One region of the Neorhizobium sp. T25_27 genome, then DNA from elsewhere that is predicted to be linked to it. Evidence: predicted binding sites of a transcription regulator. Region 1 holds the regulator's gene; each other region holds the start of a gene.
What was found. Region 1 encodes LexA, which represses DNA repair genes until DNA is damaged. Its sites were predicted from a motif close to TGTTCNNNNTGTGTTCNG; they were not measured.
Positions count from the first base shown of each region.

Region 2: dinB (DNA polymerase IV) is a predicted target of LexA. The motif match lies at 735-752, and genes of this name have one in related genera.
Region 3: C5J24_RS14370 (energy-coupling factor ABC transporter ATP-binding protein) is a predicted target of LexA. The motif match lies at 1,219-1,236, and genes of this name have one in related genera.

Region 1 is NZ_PVBJ01000001.1:1,241,875-1,244,073, reverse strand. It holds gene C5J24_RS06175 (ComEC/Rec2 family competence protein) at 1-656, shown strand, start outside; gene lexA (transcriptional repressor LexA) at 637-1,356, opposite strand; gene C5J24_RS06165 (VOC family protein) at 1,557-2,199, shown strand, end outside.
Region 2 is NZ_PVBJ01000003.1:354,795-356,993, forward strand. It holds partial or broken gene C5J24_RS11870 (DNA polymerase ligase N-terminal domain-containing protein) at 56-308, opposite strand; gene C5J24_RS11875 (hypothetical protein) at 311-619, opposite strand; gene dinB (DNA polymerase IV) at 796-1,884, shown strand; gene C5J24_RS11885 (alpha-ketoglutarate-dependent dioxygenase AlkB) at 2,167-2,199, opposite strand, start outside.
Region 3 is NZ_PVBJ01000004.1:224,026-226,224, forward strand. It holds gene C5J24_RS14365 (energy-coupling factor transporter transmembrane protein EcfT) at 1-490, opposite strand, end outside; gene C5J24_RS14370 (energy-coupling factor ABC transporter ATP-binding protein) at 487-1,164, opposite strand; gene C5J24_RS14375 (winged helix-turn-helix domain-containing protein) at 1,273-2,199, shown strand, end outside.

The sequences.
Region 1 (2,199 bases):
AGCGGTCGATGCCGCTGCCGGATATCCTGATCTCGGAAGACGGGACGATGGTCGCACTTGTAGACGGGGAAGGGGTGACCATCAATCGCGCCCGCCCGCCCGACTTCGTCTACGACCAATGGAAGAGGGCGCTTCTGCTCGGCGATCCCACCAGGCCTGAAATGTCGCCATCCAGGGACAAGCCCCCCGACGACATGCCGTCCGGCGAGAAAACCAACGAGCGCCGCGAACTGACTCCGCAGCAACTGGAAACGGCAAAGTCGAGGATAAAACAGGCGCCTGTCGGCCGCTTCACCTGCGAGCCGACGGCCTGGTGTGCGGCAAGCACGGGCAAGGGCATCGTTATCGCTGTCGAGGACGGCCGTTATGCGGGTGCCGCCTGCGACGCCGCCAGTCTTGTCATTGCGCCGCGTGCCCGCTTCGACCAATGCCGGTCCGGCGCCCTGATGATCAACGGTGCCACGCTTCGCAAGACGGGTGCCCTGGAGATTTCCCTCAACGGCGCGACCGACATTCGGCGCTGGCAGATCCGTGCCGCCATGGCGGGCGCAGACCGTCCCTGGAGCCGGCACCGCCACTATGATTGGCGAAGCCAGGGTTTCGATAGTTCATTGCCGGAACCGCTCCGGCAGATGATCAGTGATACCGGCGGATGAGGCCGACGAGCTTGCCCTGGATCTTCACCCGGTCCGGCCCAAAGATGCGGGTTTCGTAGGCCGGGTTGGCGGCTTCGAGGGCGATGGAGGCGCCGCGGCGGCGGAAGCGCTTCAGCGTCGCTTCCTCGTCGTCCACCAGCGCCACGACGATGTCGCCCGGATTGGCCGTATTGCTGTTGCGGATGATCACGGTATCGCCGTCGAGAATGCCGGCCTCGATCATCGAATCGCCCTTGACCTCGAGCGCATAATGTTCGCCGGAACCGAGCATCTCGGCAGGCACGGCGATGTCATGCGTGTTGTTCTGGATCGCCGAGATCGGCACGCCGGCAGCGATGCGGCCCATGACCGGAACGGTGGTGGCGTTCGGCGAATCGTCGTTGGCGGCGGGTTTCTGAGGGGCTGCTACCGGCTGCGGCTTGCCGAGGCTGCCTTCGATGACGCTCGGCGAAAACCCGCGCCGCGGCTGCATGCTGGGCGAGTAGGCTTCCGGCAGCTTGATGACTTCGAGCGCCCGGGCCCGGTTTGGCAGGCGGCGGATGAAGCCGCGCTCCTCGAGCGCGGTGATCAGGCGGTGGATGCCGGACTTGGACGCGAGGTCGAGAGCGTCCTTCATTTCGTCGAATGACGGCGGGATGCCGGATTCCTTCATGCGTTCGTGAATGAACAGAAGCAATTCCTGTTGTTTGCGCGTGAGCATCTTTTGGCACCCTCAGAGTCGGAAACAAATCCAGAACGGACACTATATGTTCCATATGTGTTCTGCAAGTCCCTAAATTTCTGTGAAGTATGATGATTTTTTCTTCATAGATGCGTGCCAGATATCTCGGGTCTCACCACTTGCGCGGCGCGAGCCCGCTGCCAAAGTAGCTTTGCGATTCCAATTCCGGGGGCCCTCGCGTGAACGCAAGACCAATCGATCATCTCGTGCTGCCGGTGGCGGGACTTACCGCTGCGCGTTCCCGGCTCACGAAGCTTGGTTTTACAGTTGCGCCCGACGCTTTTCATCCTTTCGGCACAGCCAATGCTTGTGTATTCTTCTCGGATGGCAGCTATCTGGAGCCGCTGGCTGTTGCCAATCGCCGTCATGCAAGCGCCGCCGCCAAACGTGGCAACGTTTTTACCGCACGCGATCTGGCCTTCCGCAAGGGACGCGACAGGCAGGGCTTTTCGGCGCTCGTTGTCGCCACGGGCGACGCGATGGCCGATCACGCGCGTTTCAAGATGCGCGGCGTCTCGGCAGGCGACGTGCTGGAATTTTCCCGTGGGATGACCTTGGCCGACGGTTCCGAAACCCAGGCGAGCTTCCGGCTGGCTTTTGCCGGTGATGACCGGGCGCCCGACTTCCTGATGTTTTCCTGCCAGCGGATCAATCCCCTGCCGGCCGATCGCAGCGAACTGGAGCACCATTCCAATGCGGTCATGGGACTGAGCAAGATCATCCTGTCGGCATCGGCGCCCTCCGATTTCGCGCCCCTGGCCGAGCAGGTGCTGATGACGAAGGCCAAGCCGGAGGCTGCTTCGCTCGAGCTTGCGGCGGCCA
Region 2 (2,199 bases), on a different contig from region 1:
GAGATTTTCAAACGAGTAGAAGCCTACGCGGAAAACTGCAAATGAAACAAGGTTAGTCGAGCGCGTGATCTTCGACCTCGACTGCCAGTCGCTTGTCGTGGGTATCAAGCGACGGCCCTTTGGTTACTGCCCTGGACTTAAACAACTCCGTCAAGTTCGAGCCTCAGATCATAATGGAGCCGTGTGGCGTCGTGCCTCCGGATAACGCACCGCCGGCGGTCCGACGGCTTGACCTGCGCCTCGCTTCTCGGCTCGCTGGTCTTCTTGAAATCACGCTTGGCACGGTATTTTGAGAGATTGTCGCCCATGCTCAGCGGCTCGACACACGGAGCGCACCGGCGTCTCCAAGACTGCGCTCGACGGCGGTGACTTGGCTGGATGCGATATCCACCGAGACCTCGATCTCGCCTTCGAGAGGCACGTCGCGACGGGCGCCCTCTTCATGGGAGACATCGCCGCCCGACGGCGCCGAGCCGACGGAATTGCGGTCGGTTGCCGACTGAATAAAGATGTCCGGCCTCGATATGCCGTGCTGCTGAACCAGATGTTCGACGGCAAGATCGGCTGCTTCGCGTGTTTCGAAAGTGGCCCGGATTGTCGTAGTGCTGTCGTCCGCCATTGGGTGTCTCCCGATGTTGATTTCCACAGGATGTGAATGCCTTCGGTGGCGGCTGGTTTCGATCGCAGTGAGAAGACGCCGTCGAATTCGGTTGATATCGCACGTAAGCCTGCTATGTTCTCTTTTTGTTTCGACTCGAATTCCGAGGGCCGATCTATCGTGATCCTAAAGCCGCCATGGACGAGATGAACTCAACCCCGGTCCGGAAAATTATACATGTGGACATGGATGCCTTTTATGCCTCGGTCGAGCAGCGCGATAATCCGGACCTACGTAACAAACCGATTGCCGTCGGTGGCTCGGCCGCCCGCGGTGTAGTGGCAGCGGCAAGCTATGAGGCACGAAAGTTCAGCGTTCACTCGGCAATGCCATCTGTGACTGCCAAGCGCAAATGTCCCGAGCTGATTTTCGTGCCTCCGCGCTTCGACGTCTACAAGGCTGTGTCGCAGCAGATCCGCGAAATCTTCGCCGAATACACGCCCCTCATCGAGCCGCTTTCGCTCGACGAGGCTTATCTCGACGTTACCGAAAACCTCAAGGGCATGGAGATCGCCACCGAGATTGCGTTGGAGATCCGCGCCAGGATCAAGCTGGTCACCGGCCTCAACGCCTCGGCCGGGATTTCCTACAACAAGTTCCTCGCCAAGATGGCGAGCGACCTCAACAAGCCCAATGGACAGGCAGTCATCACGCCGAGGAACGGGCCGGCCTTCGTTGAAGTCCTCCCGGTCAATAAATTCCATGGTGTCGGACCGGCAACGGCCGAAAAGATGCATCGGCTCAGAATCGAAACGGGCGCGGATCTGAAAGAGAAGACGCTTGAGTTCCTGGTGGAGCATTTCGGCAAGTCAGGACCGTATTTCCATGGCATCGCCCGCGGTATCGACAATCGCCAGGTCAAGCCGGATCGGGTGCGCAAATCCGTCGGCGCGGAAGACACATTCTCGCAAGACCTCCACGCCTTTGAGCCTGCCCGCGAAGGGCTTCAGCCGCTGATCGAAAAAGTGTGGGGTTACTGCGAGGCCAATGACATTGGCGCCAAGACGGTGACGCTAAAGGTCAAATATGCCGACTTTACCCAAGTCACCCGCAGCAAGACGGTCCCTGCACCCCTGTCGGCGATCACTGATTTTCAGGATCTGATCGGCCTGCTTCTCACGCCGATTTTCCCACTGAAAAAAGGGATACGTCTGCTCGGCGTCACCCTGTCCTCGCTGGAGCGGCAAGCACCGTCTGCGGAACCGCAGCTAAGGCTGGCGCTTTAGACCGCCAGTCTTGTCCAACCAGGAGGTTGGGCGTTGGACCCGAAAGCGCGCTCCAGCTGAAGCCGACGCTGGATGTGAGGATCGGGAGGGAGGCTGGTCCAGGCATGCCTCGACGCTAGGAGTGATACGTATCGCCTTCAAGAATGCCGGAGTGGAATTCATCTCCGAAGACGACGGGGGGATGGCGTGCGGTTTGCGAAACCGCAAACGAAATTGCGCTGAGAACCCGCTCAGATAGCGGGCGGCAAGTTGTTATGGCACTCCCGCTCGCTGGCAAGGGCGTCACCTGAGCTCACGAAAGGTGATCGAGTAGCG
Region 3 (2,199 bases), on a different contig from region 1:
GGGCGCGGTGCGCGTCGCGGATTGCCTGGTACCGGCCGAGAATTTCCGGCACGAAACGGATGACGAGACCGATCGAAAGCCCGATATCCGCCGCCCTGACGAGCCCCAGCCGCTCCAGCGGCATGGCAAGGCGGGTGATCTCGTCGATGAAATCGCCGGTGCTGGTGGTCGCCGTCACCGCCGCGGCGAAGAGGGTAAGGGCCGTCAGCCGCGTGACGACGACCAGTGCATCGTCTCGGCCGTTGAGGACAAGCGTGAAGATCGCGACGATGGCGATGGTCAGCAGGATCGGCCGCAGCCGCAGCCAGGATTGGCGCCATCCGAGCCGGAGCGACGAGTAGACGATGCCGCCGAGAATGGCCGCGACGACAAGAACAGCCGGGGAATGGATGACGAAAAGCAGGAGGCTGAGTGCCGCAAGGCCGAGAAGCTTCGCCCGCGGCGAAAGCCGGTGCAGAAACGTATCGCCTTCCACGTAAAGCGTCTTCATGCCGCAAGCTCGCGGTAGCGGGCGATGACCTCGGCCGGCGCGCCGTCATTGGCGAGGTGGCCCTCATGGAAGAGCAGAACCCGGTCGAAATCGGCGATCAGGCCGAGGTCATGGCTGATGACGACGACATTTTCGTCGAGCCCCTGGATCGTTCTCTCCACGAGATCGCGATTCCTGAGATCCAGCTGGTTGGTCGGTTCGTCCATGATCAGGATATCCGGTCGGGTCACCAGAACCGAGGCGAGTGCTGCCAGCTGCAGTTCTCCGCCCGAAAGTTCATGCACACGCCGGTCGGCCAGATGGGCGATGCCGAAACGGGCAAGTACCGCCTCGACCGCCGCCTCCGTATCCGCCTTCGAGAGTTTTCTCGATTTCAGCCCCAGCGCGATGTCTTCCTTGAGGATCGGCAGGATGATCTGGTTCTGCGGGTTCTGGAAGATGAAGCCGGCCTGGCCGCGGACCTTGTCGCCGTCCTTGACCGTATCGAACCCGTTGACGGTCACCTGGCCTGTGGCAGGCAGCACCAGCCCGTTGATCATCCGCGCGAATGTCGTCTTGCCGGAGCCGTTCAGGCCGATCACGCCGATCCGCCGCTCGCTCAAGCGAAGCGTCAGCGGATGCACCACCGTGCGCCCCTCGAAACGAGCTTCTGCCTGTTCGAAACGGATATCCAAGCCTGTCCCTCGATGTTCAGCGGTCTATAGACCGGAAGATGGGGAAGGGGAATGCGGAACCGAACGTGAACATTGAATCCGGCGCGGCGGTATCCTAGTCTAGATGCCATGGCGATTCTCATTCCGAACGATCAGGCCCGCAAGATCTTCCTCGAACGGCAGCGGCTCTGCGAACCGCCCGGCCGCGCGTTGACCAAAGCCGGCCTGCTGCAGCTCATCGACGATCTCGGGTTCGTCCAGGTGGACAGTATCGCCACCGTCGAGCGCGCCCACCACATGATCCTGTTTTCGCGCAACCAGACCTACCGGCGCGAACACCTGACCGCGCTTCTGGAAAAGGACGGCGAGCTGTTCGAACACTGGACGCATGACGCCTCGATCATTCCGGCCAGCTTCTTCCGCTACTGGAAACACCGTTTTCGCCGCCGCGAGCCGATCCTCGCCGAACGCTGGAGGAAATGGCATGGCGAAGGGTTCGACGCCGCCTTCGAAGAGACCTTCCAGCACATCGCCGAAAACGGCGCGATCATGTCCCGCGACATGAAGCAGGAGGATCACAAGTCCGGCGGCTGGTGGAACTGGCATCCGAACAAGACGGCGCTCGAATATTACTGGCACACCGGCAAACTGGCAATCGCCGGCCGCGTCAACTTCCAGAAGATCTACGACCTGATGGAACGGGTGATCCCGCGGCAGCATCACGAGCCGGAAGTGAGCCACGAGGAATTCATCGACTGGGCCTGCCGCGGCGCCATGACCCGCCTCGGTTTTGCGACCTCCGGAGAACTTGCCGCCTTTTTCGATCTGGTCACGCCGGACGAGGCAAAGGAATGGGTGAAGACCCATCGCGGCGAACTGACCGAGGTGCTGATCGAGGCCGCCGACGGCAGCAAGCCCCGCCCGTCCTTCGCCTTCCTCGGCTTTCCCGAAAACCTTGGGGACATCCCCGAACCACCGGCCCGCGTGCGCGTGCTCAGCCCCTTCGATCCGCTGCTCCGCAACCGCGACCGGGCCGAGCGGCTGTTCAACTTCTTC